Regions from separate parts of the Anaerococcoides asporogena genome, predicted to be linked through region 2. Evidence: riboswitches for the same ligand, from Rfam matches in the RefSeq annotation. Region 2 holds a riboswitch; the other holds the start of a gene.
What was found. Region 2 has a riboswitch for cobalamin ahead of P6M73_RS15935 (sirohydrochlorin cobaltochelatase). Riboswitches for the same ligand answer to the same signal wherever they lie in the genome.
Positions count from the first base shown of each region.

Region 1: another riboswitch for cobalamin. It lies ahead of cobT (nicotinate-nucleotide--dimethylbenzimidazole phosphoribosyltransferase); the one in region 2 lies ahead of P6M73_RS15935 (sirohydrochlorin cobaltochelatase).

Region 1 covers NZ_CP120965.1:1,760,922-1,771,044, forward strand. Annotated here, with positions in the region: gene P6M73_RS08295 (ImmA/IrrE family metallo-endopeptidase) at 1-141, shown strand, start outside; gene P6M73_RS08300 (hypothetical protein) at 122-823, shown strand; cobalamin riboswitch at 995-1,185, shown strand; gene cobT (nicotinate-nucleotide--dimethylbenzimidazole phosphoribosyltransferase) at 1,288-2,391, shown strand; gene P6M73_RS08310 (ABC transporter substrate-binding protein) at 2,394-3,383, shown strand; gene P6M73_RS08315 (FecCD family ABC transporter permease) at 3,495-4,538, shown strand; gene P6M73_RS08320 (ABC transporter ATP-binding protein) at 4,538-5,302, shown strand; gene P6M73_RS08325 (SH3 domain-containing protein) at 5,724-7,973, shown strand; gene P6M73_RS08330 (SH3 domain-containing protein) at 8,511-10,123, shown strand, end outside.
Region 2 covers NZ_CP120965.1:3,478,701-3,488,823, reverse strand. Annotated here, with positions in the region: gene P6M73_RS15945 (ABC transporter substrate-binding protein) at 1-677, opposite strand, end outside; gene P6M73_RS15940 (hypothetical protein) at 674-1,540, opposite strand; gene P6M73_RS15935 (sirohydrochlorin cobaltochelatase) at 1,725-2,618, opposite strand; cobalamin riboswitch at 2,979-3,160, opposite strand; gene cbiD (cobalt-precorrin-5B (C(1))-methyltransferase CbiD) at 3,403-4,542, shown strand; gene cobM (precorrin-4 C(11)-methyltransferase) at 4,539-5,294, shown strand; gene P6M73_RS15920 (cobalt-precorrin 5A hydrolase) at 5,291-6,319, shown strand; gene cobJ (precorrin-3B C(17)-methyltransferase) at 6,316-7,047, shown strand; gene cobK (precorrin-6A reductase) at 7,040-7,807, shown strand; gene cbiT (precorrin-6Y C5,15-methyltransferase (decarboxylating) subunit CbiT) at 7,804-9,000, shown strand; gene P6M73_RS15900 (cobyrinic acid a,c-diamide synthase CobB) at 8,985-10,123, shown strand, end outside.

The sequences.
Region 1 (10,123 bases), 1.7 Mb from region 2:
GACCATTTTACAGAAACTTTACGATTATTTAATCGAACTCCAGATGAATTTGGCTTTGAGATCAGAGCCTCACAAGAAGATGTTGATGAACTTGATGCGTTTTTTAGTGGGGAGCATGAGAATGAAGATTCATCTGTCTGATCCTAATACCGCCTTTATAGGTATTATTAAAAATCCGAAGCAAACCATCACCCTGGATGCGAACTTCCTTATCCCTCCCGATCGAACGCCAATTACAAAGAGCCCAATTAAATTCGATCAGTTTAAAGAGATTTGGTTGGAACCGATATTTCAAGCTTTCCCAAACCTTGCTATCCACGAGGCGGTCTATGCAGAACTGGTCGGACATTCACCTCAAAACTATATAGATCAGAAAATGGATCCTGAAGCAGCCCGTTTAACCCTGCTTAAAGATACAGATTTGACAGAAATAGAATTAATGTTAAGGGACGCAATTGAATCAAGAATTGTACCCCGAACCAAATACGAACCATTACTCGACAATAAAGATGATCGTGGAGAGGTTAAGTCGCTGGCGTATATTGCTGTAAAAGAACTTCTATATTTTGCGGCTCATGATCATAATGCATTGCAGCTCATTGAAAAGGCAGAAGAGTGGTCAACGGGTCTGGACAACATTCACGCAATTAGAATGTTTGAACTGATCTATTACCTCTACCGAAAAAAATTGTCTGATCAGACGGCATTGAAAATGCTTTACAAATACCAATACTATCTTACTGACCGAGAGAAGAATGAAAATCCGTCATGGGGTAACTTTCATAGTGAAATGGATAGCATTTATAAGCAATACTTTTGTTGATAACGTTTATGTATCGAAACGATTTTTATTCCAGTAATTCAAACATTTTTTCAATAGTACCACTGAATAGCTATGATTCTTTTGTTCTATGTCCGCTTGCCTGATATATATCATAAACCGGGAAAATTGCATTGACAGAACTCGGGTGGGAGTCTAATATGGGAATGTAACTGAATAACCATCATCGAAGGTGCCCAAGAATTTGGGTGAAAAGGGAATGTGGTGAAAAACCACAGCAGCCCCCGCTACTGTATGTGTCTACGAACCTCAAGAAAACCACTCATCGGGAAGTCCGATGGGGAAGGGTTGAGGCAAGGCCTGAAGACACGAGCCAGGAGACCTGCCTTCCGTGGATCCTAAAAATTTTCGGGTGGAAAATACTATTGGTTGAAATGATTAACTTCATGAGCAGTAGGGCGACCGACTGCTCTTTTTGCTTTTAATTCAACAAGGAACGTGATACGATGAATTCTTTTAATTTCCAACCCAACGGCAGCGCCTTCGAACAAGAAATCGCTGCGGTCGTAAGCCGGATTGCTCCGATTGAAGCGGAGTATCTGGCTCAAGCCCGAGAATACAATGACTCCCTGTGCAAGCCGCTGGGTTCATTGGGAAAGATGGAGGAGATCCGGGAGAGGATCTGGGCCATCACCCGGGGCAACCCTCAGCCGTTTCAAAAAGCGGTTGTGGTATATGCCGGGGACAATGGGGTCTGTCAGGAAGGCGTCTCGACCAATCCGCAGGACATAACCTACAAGGTATGCCTGAATATCCTCAGCGGCCGTTCCGGCTTGGGCTGCATCGCCGCGTTCTACCACGTGGAGGTGTTCCTGGAGGATCTGGCCGTACTGGAAGATGTTGAGGGCCACACTACTTATAAGGTGCGGCGCTCCACGGACAACATGCGGCTTGGTCCGGCCATGAGCCGGGATGATGCCGCCCAGTACGTGCTGGCCGGCATTCGGAGAACTCAGGAACTGATCGACTCCGGCTACAACCTGATCGGAGCAGGGGAAATGGGCGTGGGCAACACCACGACCTCCTCGGCGGTGATCAGTCTTTTAACCGGAGTTCCCCCTGAGGAAACCACTGGCTTTGGCTCCGGCCTGACCCGGGACGGCGTACGACATAAGGTGAATGTCGTACGCGATGCCCTGGCCATCAACGGACCCTACGGGGACATCCTGGACGCAGCGGCCAAGCTGGCCGGCGCGGACATCTGCGCCATGGCCGGAACCTACCTGGCCTGCGCCGCCAATTCCATTCCCTTCGTACTCGACGGGGTCATATCCATGGCCGCCCTGGCCCTGGCCCGCGGCTTCCACTCCGGCATCCTGGACTATGCATTTTCGTCCCACAAGACGAAAGAGTCCGGTGCCCGGGCGGTGGAGCAGGCCTTCGGCCTGCGCCCCATGCTCGACCTGGAAATGCGCCTGGGCGAAGGCTCCGGCTGCCCCCTGGCCATGAACCTCATGGAGTGCTCGATGTTCACCCTCGGCACCATGGCATCCTTTCATGATGTTTCAGTCAACAAACAGGATTATGTAGATATCCGGGAGGAAAAATAACCATGAAGAAATTCTCAAGAATCATCGCACTGTTTACGTTCCTTATGCTCAGCGTCGCCGGCTGCCAGACTCAGTCACCAGCCACTGGAGCCAATACCACATCCGGTTCCACCCAGGCCGTGACCCAGCCAGCCACCACTCCGTCCACGACAGCCGCTCAGGCTGCTGCAGAAACGGTTTATCCCTATACCTTTAAGACCGCTGACGGCAAGGACGTCATCATTGACAAAGAACCCCAGCGGATCGTATCCCTGTCACCCACCTATACCGAAGTCGTCTATGCTCTGGGCAAAGGCGCTCAGCTGGTCGGACGCACCGACTACTGTGACTACCCGGCACAAACCAAGGATGTTGTATCCGTCGGTTCCATGACCAAACCTTCCGTGGAAAAGATCGTTGAGCTGAATCCCGACCTGATCCTGGTTTCCTTCATGGAACAGGAAGTCGTCGAACAGATCGAAAAAAGCGGCGCCAAAGTGGTACAGATCTTCACCGGCAACACCATTGACGGATCCTACAAAAACATGGAAGAAATCGGCCGCATGCTCAATGCCAACGTCGAAGCCAAGACCCTGACCGAAACCATTCAGACAGACATCGCCGCTGTGGCAGCAAAAGTCAAGGATGCGGCTCCGGTCTCCATCTACTACGTGGCAGGCTTCGGCAAGAACGGCGACTACACCGCCGGCGGCGACACCTTCCTGCATGAACTGATTACTCTGGCCGGCGGCGACAATATTGCCAAAGACGTACAGGGCTGGAACTTCACCACCGAGAAACTGGCCGAGAAGGATCCCCAGTACATTGTCATCGGCTCCATGGCCAAGCTCACCGAGGAGTTCAAGACTACTGAACCCTACAAGAACCTGACGGCTGTCAAGGAAAACCGCGTCATGGAAGTGGATGACAACCTGGTGAACCGCGAAGGACCCCGTCTGGCCGAAGGCGTCGAAGCCATCGCCCGGATCCTGCACCCGGAGCTGTTCAAGTAGAGAACCCGAAGAAAATCAAAACCGTGTCATTCATCGACTGAACCAGCTGATGGATGTATCATGATACTAGACATATCAACCTGGTTGATCCAGGGTCACAAGGAGGATGCCATGAAACAGAAAAAGAAAAGCTATCTGCCGCTCTTTCTGATGCTGGCGGTCCTCCTTTTGCTATTAAGCATGGGATCCGTCACCATGGGCGATGCGGCCATTCGCGTCGACGAAACTATCGCCATTCTCTGGCACAAGCTCCTGGCACTTCTGGGACTGGCCCAGGAACAGGGCGGATCCAAGGAAATCATTCTGTTCAATATCCGGATCCCCCGGATTTTGACGGCGATCTTCGCCGGTGCCGGCCTGGCCGGCGTCGGCTGCGCCTATCAGGGCGTCTTCCGCAACTCCATGGCTGATCCCTACATCCTGGGCATCTCCTCCGGAGCGACCCTGGGCGCCGCCCTGGCCATCAGTCTGGGCATTAATGAGTCCGTTGCCGGATTCGGCGCAGTCACCCTGGCAGCCTTTGCCGGCGCTCTGGCCTCGACCTTCCTGGTCTACAGCCTCGCCATGCGTCGCAGCCGTACCTCCATGACTTCGCTCCTCCTGTCCGGAGTAGCCGTCAGCTACTTTCTGTCTTCCATCGTGTCCCTGATCCTGGTCTTCGACGAACAGAACGTCTCCAAGATCGTCTACTGGACCATGGGCTCCCTGGCCAGCGTCAGCTACCTCCAGATCGCCATCCTGGCACCGGTGGTAATTCTTGGTTCCTTCCTGCTCTATTCCAACTGGCGGGAACTGGACATCCTTACCTCCGGCGAGGAAGTCGCCCGTTCCCTGGGCGTAGAGACGGAACGAGTCAAGATCCGCATCCTGATCTACTCCTCCCTGATTGTGGCCGTCTGCGTCGCCTTTACCGGCGTCATCGGCTTCGTCGGGCTCATGATGCCCCATATCATGCGCATGATCGTGGGCCCCTCCCACAAGCGCCTGATTCCCTTTGCCATGATCTCAGGCTCCATCTTCCTGCTGGTGGCCGATACCATTGCCCGCTCCCTCATCGACGGGGCGGAGCTCCCGGTGGGAGCGGTCACCGCACTGTTCGGAGCACCGTATTTTATCTGGCTCCTGGCCAGAAGCCGGGGAGGGGAGAAAAGCTGATGGAAGTTAAGCATCTTGGATTCGGCTACGATGTCAAACCCGTACTCAAAGACATCAGCGTGACCTTTCCCAAAGGCCGGTTCATCTCCATCCTGGGACCCAACGGGTCCGGCAAGAGTACCCTCCTGAAACTGCTCCTCGGACTGCTCCAGCCCACGCAAGGAGAGATCCTGCTCGAGGGAAGGCCTCTGAAAGGCTACCGGCCCCTGGAAAAAGCCAGACAGCTGTCCTACGTCCCCCAGGTGTTCCAGAACGACTATGAGTTCACCGCCCGGGAAGTAGTGGAAATGGGACGATATCCCTTCATCAAGCAGCTGGGCAATCCCACGCCGGAGGACCGGCGCATCTGCGAAGACGCCATGCGCATCACGGAAACCACCCACCTCAAGGATCAGCCCGTCAGCCGGATCTCCGGCGGCGAGCTCCAGCGGGTGTCCGTGGCCCGGGCCATCGCCCAGGCCACCCCCTGGATTCTCCTGGATGAGCCCGTCAACCATCTGGATGTCAGCCATCAGATAGGCATCCTGAAAAGCCTCAAGGAAATGACCCCGCAGCGAACCGTGGTCGCCGTCATGCACGACCTGAACCTGGCCCGAGACTTCTCCGACTGGATCATCCTGCTCCATGAGGGCAGAGTTGTCAAAGTCGGCAAGCCCGGCGAGTGCATCAATCCCGAGGTCCTCTCCACGATCTACGACCTGGAGTTCCTCAAGACCTACACCGAGGACCGCAGTCTTCAGTACCTGTTCCCAAAAACGAAATAATCGAAATTGATATAGTCAATGATGAACGCCGAAGGGGAACACTCCAAGAGGAACACTCGAAGCCGAACATACCGTAGAGAAATATACTCGAAGAGGAACATATTCAAAGAGGAACATACTCCAAGAATTGAATAGTCGAACTATTAAGGCACCCGTCAGATCCTTGTCCCAAGGATCTGACGGGTGCAGGTGCTTTTTTGAAGTTTTCTACTTTTTAGGGTAACATTCAGGCGGAAAAATCATCTTTATGATTGAATATAAAATTTAACACTCTTGTTTTAAAGAAAAACCGTTTGATTATACGGAAAAGCTTTGATAAAGTTCATAAATTCGGAGATAATAATGATAACGTTATGAATGCTGAATCATTGATTGAATCAGGGTTTGGCTCATGGGCGAATATGACAAAGGGGTTTGTACTATGAACCAAAAATGTGGGAAGAAACGGATCAGCTGGCTGTTGGCACTGGTGCTGTTTCTGGGGCTGTTTCAGGGATTGAGCGTGCCGTCGGTCGCTCAGGCGGAACCCGTTGCGCCGAAGCTGGTCGGTTCCGTGACTTCCAGCCCGAAGACGGCTGAGGTCGGGGATGAAGTAACGATAACGCTGGATCTGGCCGATACGGTCACCGGCATAGCGGGTGAACTATTCGCGGCGGTGGCGAATCTGGAACAGGAAGCCGTCTATTTCTTCACTCTGGCACCTGAGACCGATGGTCTTTATCGAGGCAGCGTACTGATCGATGAGACAGCGAAAACCGGGACCTATATCCTGACCAATATCCTGATTCCGTTTGAAGACGACTCCTTCGGGGAAGTCTACAATCAGGTGCTGGATCCGGAACTGCCGGAAGCCGAAGATTTAAGCGGGGCTGATTTTACCGTGAACAATCCCAATCAGGATATCACACCGCCCGTCGTCACGGCTGTCTCCGTGGATAAGACCAGCCTGCTGCAGGGGGAGACCGTGACCGTTACGGCGCAGGCCAGTGACATCGGCCTGGGCATTGAGGACAGCATCCTGGTCAGCTATGAAGGACCCGAGGACAGCTACCTGGATCTGGAGCTGACCAGTCAAGGCAACGGAACTTATTCCGGTCAGCTGACCCTGCCGGAGGATGCCCCAGCCGGAACCTGGTATATCAGTCAGATCATCCTGGCGGATCGGGCCGGCAATCTGGTGTTCCTTGGAAACGCCACCAGGGATCCGGAAGCGCTTGAGACCATGAATCTGGATCACTGTGATCTGACCGTAGGTTCCATTACGCCAGAAGATACAACCGCTCCGGTCATTGAGTCCCTGACAATCTCCAACCATGAGGTCACCTCGGGCACCGGATTCACCATGACCATGCGTGTCTCCGATGATCAGGATCTGGAACGCATCGTGTACGGCAGCTATGCGGCACCGGACTGGGCGTTGAATACACTCCACAAAACCTATTCCTTCATGCTGTTTGAAAAAACTCCGGGCGTCTATGAAGGGAACCCGGGGATTGGATCAGACATTGGCACGTATATCCTGGATTACGTTTCCATTTCGGATGCGGCCGGCAACGAAGCCCGGCTGGAAAACATCAAGCTGAACCCCAAGGGAACTGACCTGAGCCAGTACAACGTCAAGCGGGGATATATCATCCTGTTTGATTCCATGGGCGGAACCGGGGTTGCGAAGCAGTTTACCTCCACCGGCTATCTGACGGAACCGCCCGCTCCCACCCGGGAAGGCTATTCCTTCGCCGGCTGGTACCACACCAATACCTACGAACGGCGCTGGGACTTTGCCAAAGACAAAGCCGATGTCTACACCCAGAAGCTCTATGCCAAATGGGTTCCGGCCGGAGAGCCGGTGGAAGTACCGGAGTTCCCGCATTATGCCAAAGTTACCGCCACATCCCTGAATTTCCGCAGCGGGCCATCTACCTGGTATCCCACGCAGGGAAGCATCCCCAAAGGAACCATTGTTAAAGTCAACTATCGCGACAACAACTGGTATTCCATTGAATATCTGGGAAAGAAAGGCTATGTATCAGCTACCTACCTGCAAAAGACTGACGCTTCTCTGGTTTATCAGGTCAGTCCCGCAGTCAATCTGCGCACCGGCCCGTCCACAGCCTACAGCATCATCAAAAAACTGCCGGTGGGCACACTGGTCGAACTGGTCAGCAAACCCAGCACCACCTGGTATCAGATTCTGGCAGGAACAACCAAAGGCTATGCCTCCGCCAGCTATCTGAAGCCCGTCAGCGCTCAACCGGCACCGACTCCACCGCCAGCCCCCAACGATCCCACGATCTATATGGTCAAAACAACGGTGAACCTGCGCAGCGGTCCGTCCACCGCCAATCCCGTCATCCGCAAGCTGCCGGTCGGCACACTGCTGGAACAGCTGCAGAAAGTCAACGATACCTGGTGGCAGGTGAAGGATGGGGATCATACCGGTTATGTATCCGCCAAGTACCTGGTTGACATCGTCACCCCGATTCAGCGCTACATCAACCTGGATCCCGTCAACCTCAGAACCGGCCCCTCCACCAGTTACTCCGTCATTACCAAACTGCCCCGCAGTTCCATTTTCATCCTCATGAAGAAGACCTCCTCCACCTGGTGGCAGGTCTGCGTAGACGGTAAGATCGGCTATGTTTCAGCCAAGTATCTGAACCTCATGCCATAAGGACGCAACGGAACGAAAATGTGACACCAAGCAATTAGAATTAAACATAGCGTTGTCTGACGGTCGCAACCGGACCAACAGCGTATTCAGCGGTCCGCCTTATATCCTGGCAAAGCCAGGAATGGGGCGGACCGCAGTCATTTGTATTTTCTGTCAGATTGGTATTGAAGCAGTCATTGAAGTAGTCACTGAAGTAGCCCGTGAAGCGGCAATCACAAAGATCCGGGATTCCCGAACAACCATCAGACCAGGTCGCCAAGGCGCATAAGACATGATCGGCGTGTTGGGAACTGGGATGGGCAGTTTTTTTACTATTTAAAAAACAATGTATTTTCATGAACATCCTACAAAGAAATCAAAGATTTGAACGTAGTTTGATTTAATCCTAACGTGTTGAGAATTATTTATAGTAATTATTCGGAACTGCTTTGATAATGGTCCTTAATTCAGAGATAATTACAGTATCGTTCTGCAGGCTGAATCATTGCGAGAATTGTGGTTTGGCCCATCAGCGAAAAAAACGAAGGGGTTTGTACTATGAACCAAAAATGTGGAAAGAAAAGCATCAGCACGCTGCTGGCACTGGTGCTGTTTCTGGGGTTGTTCCAAGGATTGAGTGGAGCGTCGGTCGCTCAGGCGGAGCCTGTCCCGCTCAAGCGAGTGGTATCGGTGACCTCCAGTCCGAAAGAAGCAAAAGTAGGGGACAAAGTAAGCGTGACGCTGGATCTGGACGATCGGGTCACCGGCGTGTCAGGTGAACTGGAGGCAGGTTTTTCCAGTTTGGAGTATGAGTCGAGTTATCGCTTCACACTCGCAGTCGGGTCAGATGGTTTCTACCATGGCAGTGTAACCATCGATGAGACCGCAAAAAGCGGAACCTATATTCTGACAAATATACTGATCCCATTTGCGGATGGATCCTTCGGTGAAATCTACAACCTGGTGCTGGATCCGGAATTGTCGGATTCGGAGGATTTAAGCGGAGCGGATTTTATCGTAAGCAATCCCAACCAGGACATCGCGCCACCGGTGGTCACAGCCGTGTCCGTAGATAAAACCAGCGTGCTCCAGGGCGAGACCGTGAATGTGACGGTTCAAGCCAGTGATGTCGGACTGGGCATTGACGGCAGCATCATGGTCGACTATGAAGGGCCTAATTTTGGACACCAGGACGTGGCACTGACCAGTCAGGGCAATGGAACATACACCGGACAGCTGATCCTGCCCAAGGAGGCTCCGGCCGGAACGTGGTTTATCAGTCAAATTTCACTGAAGGATAAAGGCTGCAACCGAGTAGTGCTGCATAACGCGACCAGAGGTCCGCAGGAGCTGCAGACCATGAAGCTGGATCACTGTGACATTACGGTGAACTATATCACACCGCCGGATACGACACCGCCGGTCATAGAGTCTCTGACAATTTCTCACAATAAGGTCAGCTATACGAACGGGATCATCATGACAGTGCGAGTTTCTGATGATCAGGGTCTAAAAGGCGACGTTACCGGAAGTTATGCTGCACCGGATTGGGCAATGAATACTCTTCATAAGACATTTTCTTTCAGTCTGAGAGAAAAATCCCCGGGAGTGTATGAAGGGCACCCGGCGCTTGGCTCAGCCATTGGCACGTATATCTTGGACTACGTCTCCATTTCGGATATGGCCGGTAATGAAACCAGGCTGGAAAACGTCAAGCTGAACCCCAATGGAACCGACCTGACACAATATGACATCAGACGTGGATACGACATTGTGTTTGATTCAATGGGTGGGACCGTTGTTCCGAATCAATTTACCTCCAATGGGTATCTGGCTGAACCAGCACCTCCTACCAGAGAAAACTATTCCTTCGCGGGCTGGTACCACACCAATACCTACGAACGATGCTGGGACTTTGCCAAAGACAAAGCCGACGAATACACCCAGAGCCTCTATGCCAAATGGGTTCCGGCCGGCGAGCCGGTAGAAGTGCCGGAATTTCCTTATTATGCCAAAGTGACCGCGACTTCCTTGAATTTCCGAAGCGGTCCGTCCACCTGGTATTCCACCCAGGGCAGCATACCTAAGGGAACCATTGTGAAAGTCAACTATCGCGATAATAACTGGTATTTCATCGAACATCTTGGAAAGAAAGGATATGTATCAGTCAA
Region 2 (10,123 bases):
GACTGGTCGATCAGAACCGGAACCTTCATCCCCAGCAGTTTTTCCTTCACCTCGGGCACATGATTGATCATGCTGGATTCAATCGCCAGATCGCACTGACTCGAAAGAATCAGCTCATAGTCGGGCGCACTGTATTTGCCGGCAAACACGATGCTCCCGTTTTCCATGGCCGTCCGGGCATTCTGGCTCTGCCAGTCCGCCGCCCGGGTGCCGGAGAGCCGGATCTGATCCAGGGCATGGAGTTCATCGAACTGAGCCATGACGGAGGTGGCCACCAGATAAACGCTGCGCAGCGGCCGCTGCAGCACGGTGATGTCCCCCCCGATTCCTTCAGGCGCCGTCCTGCCCGGCGGGACGACCAGAAACCGGCTTTTGTCCGACAGCGTGACCAGAGCATAATCCTCCGGATAATAGTCCACGCTGAAATTCTTGGCATACTCCAGCTCCAGGGACCGCTCAACCCTCCAGCCAATTCCCAGTCCGCCGGCGGGCGGGGCAGCTGCCGGAACCGTACAGCCCGACAGGAGGATGGTGACTCCCAGAAGGGCAGTGACTCCCAGAAGAGCAGTGACTCCCAGAAGCGTGCTGACTTTGAGAAGAGCGGTGCTCAGGAAGGCTGGTACTCCCCGAAGCCCGCCGGGTCGACGGGGGCGAATCCCATTGCATCCTGTCATCATTTCTTCAGGGAAGCCGAATCAAAGAACAAGGTGTACTCTACTTCCCGGGGTTTGCCCATGGCTGTGGTGTCGGCAATCACCGCCAGCTTCTCATCGAGCGTGACCGGAATTTCAAACGTGCTGTTGCCGGCGGTATTGACCGGCAGGTATTTTTTGCCGCCCACCAGCATGTAGTCGTAGTTCGGGCTGCTCCAGACGATGGTGGCGGTAGCCTGTTTGCCGCTGACGCTGAGTCGGGCCGGGGATTCCACGCTGGCGCGGCCGGAGCCGCCTTCCAGGGTGACGCCGATGGTGTACTGACCCTCTGCCGGAAGCTGACCGGAAGCAGGCTGGTCCGCTCCGGCGGAGGACCGCAGCGCGGTCTGAGGAAGGCTGGCCGACTCAAAAATCAGCACCCGGTCATACCAGGCCTGCTTCTTGATGCTGAAGGCGGCGCAGTCGATTTCCTGATCCAGGGCACTGACCGCCACGGTGTAGGTATATTTGCCGTTGGCATCGGGAACAAACTGGCTGAACCGGTCTTCGGTCGCGGTCTGGGCATCCTGGCCGGTGCCGATGAAAAGTTTTTCATAGCCATCGCCGCTGAGCGTCAGAACGGCCGTCATGGCACCCTGGGCAACGGTGAGCTGAGCATCGATGACCCGGAACATGGAAGAGCTTGACGATACCTTGATGGGATAGGACCCATCCTGAAGTTGATTGCCGTATACCGGTACCAGGGCTTTGGGGGTGACCGGCACCTGCGCCTGGGTCACTGAGGGAACGGAAACCGGGGCGGCCGCTTTGGCCGGGCTGACCGAACAGCCGGTGAGCAGGCTGCCGGTCAGCAGCGCCGCAAGGATCCATTGTTGTACTTGTTTCATTTCGCATCTCTCCTGATTTTTTTGATGGACAACAGGCTGACTGCAGTCTGCTGCTGGCATGGTCTGGACAGCGCCAGACCTGGTTCGAACGATGGCTGGTTTGCCAGGGCCTGCATGGGAAGGCTTCGAGGGACAGGCTCTGAGTTTTCCGGGATAAGCACCGGTCAGCCGGAGCGGCTGATGGCTAATGGCTGATCGCTTCGCCGGCGTGGCGCACGATCAGATCCTGAATGCCTTTCATCTGGCCCATGCCCTTCAGGACCACTTCAACCGCAAAGCCGGCTTTCTCAAATTCTTTCTTCCAGGATCCGTCCTCTTCACCGGCCATGTCATTGTTGGCGTGGTCGCCGGCCACGATCATGAGGGGCTGCAGCACCACTTTGGTCGCGCCGGAAGCCTTGACCTGAGCCAGCACGTCTGCCAGCGACGGCGTCGCTTCCACGGTGCCGATGAAGTACCGGCTGTGTCCCGCTTCGGCCAGCGACTGCTGAAGCCGGGCGTAGGTGGCGTTGGACGGAGCTTCCGTGCCGTGACCCATGAAGACTACAGCGGTACCTGGAACGTCATAAGCCGCTGTTTCCCGGGTGATGACCGATGCGACCTCCTGATAGTCCGTGTCGCGGCTGAGCAGATTGACGCCGATGCTCAGACGGTCGAACCTGCTTTCATAGGCTTTCACTTCGGCCACGATGTCATCATATTCGTAGCCGTTCATGACATGGGTGGGCTGAATCACGATCTCCCGGACCCCGTCCGCCACCAGGCGGTCCATGGCCTCTTTGACATTGTCGATCTTCAGGTTGTCCCGCTGCTTCAGCTTGTCAATGATGATCTGACTGGTAAAGGCCCGGCGGACCTCATAGGCGGGATACGCAGCCTGCAGGGCCTGTTCGATGGCGCCGATGGTCAGGTCGCGGCTGTCGTTGTAGCTGGTGCCGAAACTGACGGCTAACAGCACCGGCTTTCGGGGCGCGTCGGTGGCGGCGGGGCTGACGGCCGCGGTCGGCCGGGCGGCGCAGCCCGTCGTCATTAGCAGGGCCAGGGCCAGGGCGGCCAGGGGTTTGAGCTGTTTGTACATGACTGATTTCCTCCTGAATTAAACAAATGGATTTATTGTCAGTGCCGGCAGAACGCTGCGCGTTGGCGGCATCGCAATCAAAAAGCGGGGGCCAGGGCAAAGCCTCACCCCCCAGCGGGGCCGGAAGGATCCGTGCCCCCAGGAATAAGGGATAATAGAGAAAAAGAGAAAAATCTGGCCCGAGGGAATCGGGCACGTTTGAACCATACCGGAAGCTGCCGGACGGGCAAAATAAAAAAACGCCCGCAAGCAGCTTGCAGACGTTTGTTAATGGTCGAAATCGGGACGTGACCAAAAAAAGGCCTCACCCATTCTCATCCATGACCCCGGTAGTCCGCAGGGCTGTATGCACCGCGCAGGAAGCGCGGCAGGAAACAGGCAAGTATTCTGGCTTATCGCCCGGATCCGCAGGGTGCGGACTCGGCCCTGACGCCTTCCCGGAACTTCTTCCAGTGACATCTGCCAGGGCTCTGGCGAATTACAGCAACGGCCTTGCGTGGGATTCGCACCCAACTTCCATGGCCTGATTCCGATATTCAAACGAACTCAGTATACCAACGGGACTTTGAAATTGTCAATCGGTTGACAAAGAATTGTTCTTAAGGCATACTGGTTTTCAGTTAGACTGGGAAAGCAGGGTGTAATTCCCTCACAAGGCCGTTACCGTGATAGTCGGGTTACCAGGATTCATATTCCTTTGCGGGCACCGAAGGATATGGTTTGAGCGGACTTTCGCGTCCGCGTGAATCAGCCCCCCGGTGCTTGGCGTCGGGGGGTTTTTTGCATGGAAATGAAACGAAACGTCAATGGAACGATGATGCGCCGCGGCTTCACCACCGGGACCTGCGCCGCGGCGGCGGCCAAGGCGGCGGCTGTTTTGCTGCTGCGCGGGCAAGCGCCGGCCACCGTGTCGGTCCGGACGCCCGGGGGGATCGACCTGGTACTGGACGTGCTCCAGCCGGAGCGGGGCGCGGATTCTGCCAGCTGCGCCATCCGTAAGGATGCCGGGGACGATCCCGACATCACGGACGGCGCTCTGATCATTGCCCGGATCCGCCGGATTCCCCGGGGGATTGAGCTGGACGGCGGGACTGGAATCGGCCGGGTCACCCGGCCCGGTCTGGATCAGCCCGTGGGGGCGGCGGCCATCAACCGCGTGCCCCGGGAGATGATTGCCCGCCACCTCCGGGAGGTGTCGGAGAACTGCGGCTACAGCGGCGGTCTGTCAGTCGTCCTGGAAATTCCCGGCGGAGACGAGCTGGCCCGCCGGACCTTCAACCCCCGCCTGGGCATCACCGGCGGTCTGTCGATCCTGGGAACCTCCGGCCTGGTGGAACCCATGAGCCATCAGGCCATGGCGGATACGATCCGCCTGCGGCTCCGGCAGCTGCGCGCCGGGGGTGCCCAAACCGTGCTGCTCACCCCCGGCAACTACGGCGAGACCTTCGCCCGGGAGGAGCTGGGACTGAGTATGACCTGCCACATCAACTGCGCCAATTTCATCGGCGATGCCATTGACGCGGCGGTGGAGCTCGGGTTCGAACGGATTCTGCTGGTGGGCCACATCGGCAAGCTCGTCAAGCTGGGAATCGGGGTGCCCAATACCCATTCCGCCTTTGGCGACGGCCGGATGGAAACGCTGCTGGCCTGCGCCCTGCGCGCCGGCGCCGGACTTCCCCTGCTGGCGGGAATCCTGGAGTGCGCCACCACCGATGCCGCCCTGGACCTGCTCTGGGCCGCCGGTCTGCTGGAGCCGGCATTGGTCGAACTGGGCCGGCGGATCGAGGATTTTCTGACCCGGCGCGTGCCTGCGGGCATTGCCCTGGGCTATCTGTGCTATACCAATGCGCCGGATTTTCCCGGCGTTCTGATAAAAAATGATCAGGCCAGTGACCTGATGAAACTGCTGGAGGAAAAACAATGATTCATTTTGTGGGAGCCGGCCCCGGAGCACCGGATTTAATCACGCTGCGCGGTGCGCAGCTGCTGCGTCAGGCCGACTGTATTGTCTACGCCGGATCCCTGGTGGATCCGCGGCATCTGGAGGGGGCCAAAGCCGGCTGTGAGATCCATAACAGCGCCGCCATGACCCTGGATGAAGTCATCGCGGTGCTGGAACGGGTGCACCGCAGCGGCGGACTGGTGGTTCGCCTGCATACCGGAGATCCCTCGATTTACGGCGCCATCCGCGAACAGATGGATCGGCTGTCGCAGGCGGGCATACCCTTTGACGTCTGTCCCGGAGTATCCAGCTTCTGCGGCGCCGCCGCCGCGCTGAAAGCTGAATATACCCTGCCCGGGGTCAGCCAGAGCGTGATCATCACGCGTCGGGCGGGACGGACTCCGGTGCCGGAACGGGAGCGAATTGCCAGTCTGGCCGCCCATGGCGCTGCCATGGTGGTCTTTCTCAGCGCCGGCATGACGAAGGCGCTGCAGCAGGAACTGCTCGAAGGCTATGCCGCGGATTCTCCCGCGGCCATTGTCTATAAAGCCAGCTGGCCGCAGGAGAAAGTGCTGCGCTGCACGGTGGGTACCCTGGCGCAGACGGCGGCCGCCCATGAGGTGTCAAACCATGCCCTGATTCTGGTGGGGGGATTCCTGGGCGAGGACTATGAGCTGTCCAGACTGTATGATCCTGCCTTCACCACCGCCTTCCGCCAGGGAACCGAGGCATGACCGCTGCGGTGATTGCCTTCAGTCGGCAGGGAGCCGAGCTGGGGGAACGGGTGGCATCCAGCCTGGAAGTCATGGGATACCAGACCGAGGTGAGGCGCTGCGGCCGGGGGGAGCTGCCCGGGTGGACCCGGGCGAACTTTCATCGGGATGCCCTGATCTTCATCGGATCCTGCGGCATTGCCGTGCGGGCGGTGGCTCCGCTTCTGGCCGGAAAGACCCGGGATCCGGCGGTGCTGGTCATTGATGAGCAGGCCCGCCATGTCATCGCCCTGCTGTCCGGCCACATCGGCGGGGCCAACCGGCTGACCCGGGAGCTTGCCCGGGCATTGGATGCCGTCAAGGTCATTACCACAGCCACGGATGTCCGGGGCGTGTTTGCGGTGGATGCCTGGGCGGTCGAACAGGGTCTTCGGATTGCCAGTCCGGAGGGCATCCGGGAGATTTCAGCCTGTCTGCTGGCCGGAGGTTCCGTCCGCCTGGAGACGCCGTTTCCGGTGACGGGACCTTTGCCCCCGGGATTTCTCATGACGGATGCTGGATCGCCTGCGGCGTTGCCCACAGTGCGCATTGACTGGCAAAGTCACGCCGAGGCGGCGGTTCTGGAGCTGGTGGCGCCGGTTGTCAGTCTGGGCATCGGCTGCCGCCGTGGGACGCCGGCGCCCCTAATTGAAGCGGCGGCAGCGCAGCTGCTGGAGCAAACCGGCTGTCACCCCCTGGCCATCGCCAGGGTCTGCAGCATCGATCTGAAAGCCGATGAGCCGGGACTGACGGAATTCTGCCGGACCAGACACCTGCCCCTGGTCACTTATTCCGCCCGGGAGCTCGAACGCGTCCCCGGCCGGTTTGGGGCCTCCGAGTTTGTCCGGCGCGTGACCGGGGTGGACAATGTCTGCGAGCGCAGCGCCGTTTGCGGCGCCGGAGCCGGTGCCCGGCTGCTCCAGGGAAAAACTTCGGGCAGCGGGGTGACGCTGGCTCTGGCCATCGCCCCCTGCACCCTTCGCTTTGAAAAAGGAGAACTGATATGAAAAAACTGTATGTTGCCGGGATTGGTCCGGGAGATGCCCGCAATATGACGGCGGCCTGCCGCGAGGCCATCGAAGATTGCGATGTCATGGTCGGCTATTCCAAATATGTGGAGCTGGTCGCACCGCTGTTTCCGGACAAACGAATCCTCGATACGCCCATGACCCGGGAGGTGGAACGCTGCCGGATGGCTCTGGAGCTGGCTTGCCGGGGTGAAACCGTGGCCATGATCTGCAGTGGCGATGCCGGGGTGTATGGCATGGCGGGCCTGATCTGTGAACTGGCGGCCGAGTATGAACCGGTGGAGATCGAGGTGGTGGCGGGGGTGACGGCAGCCCTGGCCGGGGCGGCGGTGCTGGGTGCCCCTCTGACTCATGACTTCGCGGTGATCAGCCTGTCGGATCTCTTGACGCCCTGGGAGGTGATTGAGCGACGGCTGGAGCACGCGGCTGCCGCCGACTTCTGTCTGGCGCTGTACAATCCCTCCAGCCGCTCCCGCCACGATTACCTGGAGAAAGCCTGCGCCATCCTCAGGCGTCACAAACCGGCGCAAACCGTCTGCGGCCTGGTCCGGAACATCGGGCGCGCCGGTCAGTCGGATGCGATTCTGACGTTGGAGGAGCTGAGCCAGACTTCGGTGGACATGTTCACCACGGTGTTCATCGGCAGCAGCCAGACCCGGATCATCGGCGGAAGAATGGTCACGCCCAGGGGGTACCGGCTTGACTGAAGTCATTCTGTTCGGCGGAACCACGGAGGGGCGGCTGCTGGCGGCGGCCTTGCGGGCGAAAGCCCTGCCGGCGCTGGTCTGCGTGGCGACGGAATACGGGGAGTCGCTGCTGGAGGAGGGGGGGAGCCTCTCGATCCGGCGGGGCCGGCTGGAAACCGGGGAAATGGCGGACCTCTTCCGGCAGCGGAAGCCCCGTCTGGTGATTGACGCCACCCATCCCTTTGCCGCGGTGGTCAGCGAGAATATCCGGGCGGCCTGCCGCGCGGCCGGAACTCAGTATTTGCGGGTACTGCGCGCGGACAGCTCTGAGGAAGAGGGTGACGGGGAACAGCTGGAGCGGTTTTCTGATCTGGAGGATCTGATCGCCTGGCTGAACGAACAGCCGGGGATCATTTTCTCGACGCTGGGGGCCAAGGAAGCGGAGCGGCTGTCCCGCATCAGGGGCAGTGCCGAGCGGGTCTGGCTGAGGATTCTGCCGGATCCGGCGGGGCTGGCTGCCTGTCAGGCCGCCGGGTTTTTGGCCCGCCGCATCATCTGCATGCAGGGACCGTTTTCCCGGGAGCTTAACATGGCGATGTTTGGCGCCGCCGGGGCGGACATTCTGATCACGAAGGAATCCGGCCGGACCGGGGGCTATCCGGAGAAAATCGCGGCGGCAAAAGCCTGCGGCTTGAAGATCGGAGTATGGAGCCGCCCCCGGGAGAGCCGGGGACTGGCGGCGGAGGAAATCATCCGGCGCATCGGGGAGGGAACACTATGAAGCAAGTAACCATTGTTGGGGTCGGACTGAGTGCCGGCACTCTGACCCGGGAGGGAGCCGAGGCTCTGGCCCGGGCGGATCTGATCCTGGGCGCTCCCCGGCTTATTGAGGCTCTGGCGGAGTTTGGAAAGCCTTCGGTCGCGGCGTATCAGCCAGAGGAGATTACCCGCTGTCTGGCCAGTCAGGGGAGCGGGCGGTACTGCATCGCTGTCTCCGGAGACACCGGTTTTTTCAGTGCCGCCCGGGGACTGAGCGAAGCGCTGGCTGACTGTGAGGTGAGCTGGCTTCCGGGGATTTCATCACTGAATGCCCTCTTTGCCAGGCTCCGGCGCCCCTGGCAGGAGGCTGCCCTGGTCAGCTGCCATGGCCGTGAGGCGAATCTGGTCGATACGATTCGCCGCAGTCGCCTGACCTTTGCCCTGACCGGACAGAATCTGGCGGTCCTGGGAGAAGCGCTGACAGCGGCCGGTTTTGGCCGGCTGACCGCCACGCTTGGGGAAAACCTGGGACTGCCTGATGAGCGCCTGTCCACGGTGCGGCTGGCTGAACTGGCCGATATGACGCCCGGTTCGCTGGCGGTGCTTTTGGTGGAGAATCCCCGGGCGGATGACCGCATCCCTTGCGGACTGCCGGATGAGTCCTTTCTCCGGGGCAAAGTACCCATGACCAAGTCTGAGGTTCGGGCAGTGACGCTGAGCCGGCTGGCACTGGCGCCGGACAGCGTCTGCTGCGATATTGGCGCCGGTACCGGCTCGGTGACCGTGGAAATGGCGCTGGCGTCCTATCGGGGCCGGGTCTTTGCCCTGGAGCGGTCGGAGGAGGCCCTCCGTCTGATCCGGGAAAACTGCCGGCGCTTCCACCTCGGGAATGTATCGGTCCTGCCGGGGGAGGCCGCCCAGTCGCTGGGCTCTCTGCCCCGTCTGGATGCCGCTTTCATCGGGGGCAGCGCGGGCCAGCTGACAGCCATTATTGATGCACTGATGGCCAACAATCCGCGGATCCGGATTGTCCTGAATGCCGTCACCCTGGAAACGGTCCAGGAAGCACTGGACTGTTTTCAGGCTCATGGACTGGAACCGGACATCGTCCAGCTGGCGGTGACGCGGACCCGGCTGGTGGGCCGGCGGCACATGCTGGAGGCCGCTACGCCGGTCTTTGTGATGGCAGGAGGCGGGACATGGATCGAATCCTGATTGCCGGAACCCATTCGGGCTGCGGCAAGACCACGGTAACCTGCGCCGTCTTGACGGCGCTGAAGCAGCGCGGGCTGAACCCATCGGCATTCAAGTGCGGCCCGGACTATATCGACCCCATGTTCCACCGTCGGGCCATCGGGGTGCCCTCCCGCAACCTGGATCCGTTCTTCTGTGACGAACAGGGGCTGAAAGGTCAGCTGGCCGGTCCTGGTCTGGCGATTATCGAAGGAGCCATGGGCTACTACGACGGGGTGGGCTGCGACGGGCGGTTCAGTGCCTATGAGGTAGCCCGGCTCACCCGAACTCCGGTGGTGCTGGTGCTTGATGTCAAGGGCATGTACGCCTCGATGGGGGCGGTGCTGCAGGGTTTTGCCCGATACCGGGAAGACAGCGGGATCAGCGGCGTCATCTTCAACAATGCCTCGCCGAAACTCAATGCGGGACTGTCCGCCATCGCCCGGCAGGTCGGGATCCGGCCGCTGGGCTATCTGCCGCGGGCGGTGAAGGCCACGGTGGCCAGCCGGCATCTGGGTCTGGTGAGTGCGGAGGAAATCGGGGAGCTGGAGGAGAAGCTCCAGACCCTGGGTGACCTGGCCGAACGCTGCATCGACCTGGATGGGCTGCTGGAACTGGCTGCGGGGTCGCCGGGCCTGACCGGTGAACCGGAGGCGATTCGCCCCCTGGGATCCATCCGGCTGGCAGTGGCGCGGGATGAGGCCTTTTCCTTTTTCTATGAAGAAAACCTGGAGCTTCTCAGGGCGTTGGGCTGTCAGCTGGAATTTTTCAGCCCCATGCGCGATCCGGCCTTGCCCCAGGGCGTGGCCGGTCTGTATCTGTGCGGGGGTTACCCCGAACTGCATCTGGAGGCTTTGAGCGGCAACCGGACCATGCTGGAATCAGTCCGCTGGGCGGTACGGGGCGGTCTGCCCACCATCGCCGAGTGTGGCGGATTCCTCTATCTGCATGACCAGCTGGACGGGATTCCTTTGGCCGGAGTGGTGCCGGCCCGGGCCCGCACCACCGACAGACTCAGCCGGTTTGGCTATGTGACTCTGCGGGCCGGGGTCGACAACCTCCTGTGCGGCGCGAAGGATACGATTCGATCCCACGAATTTCACTA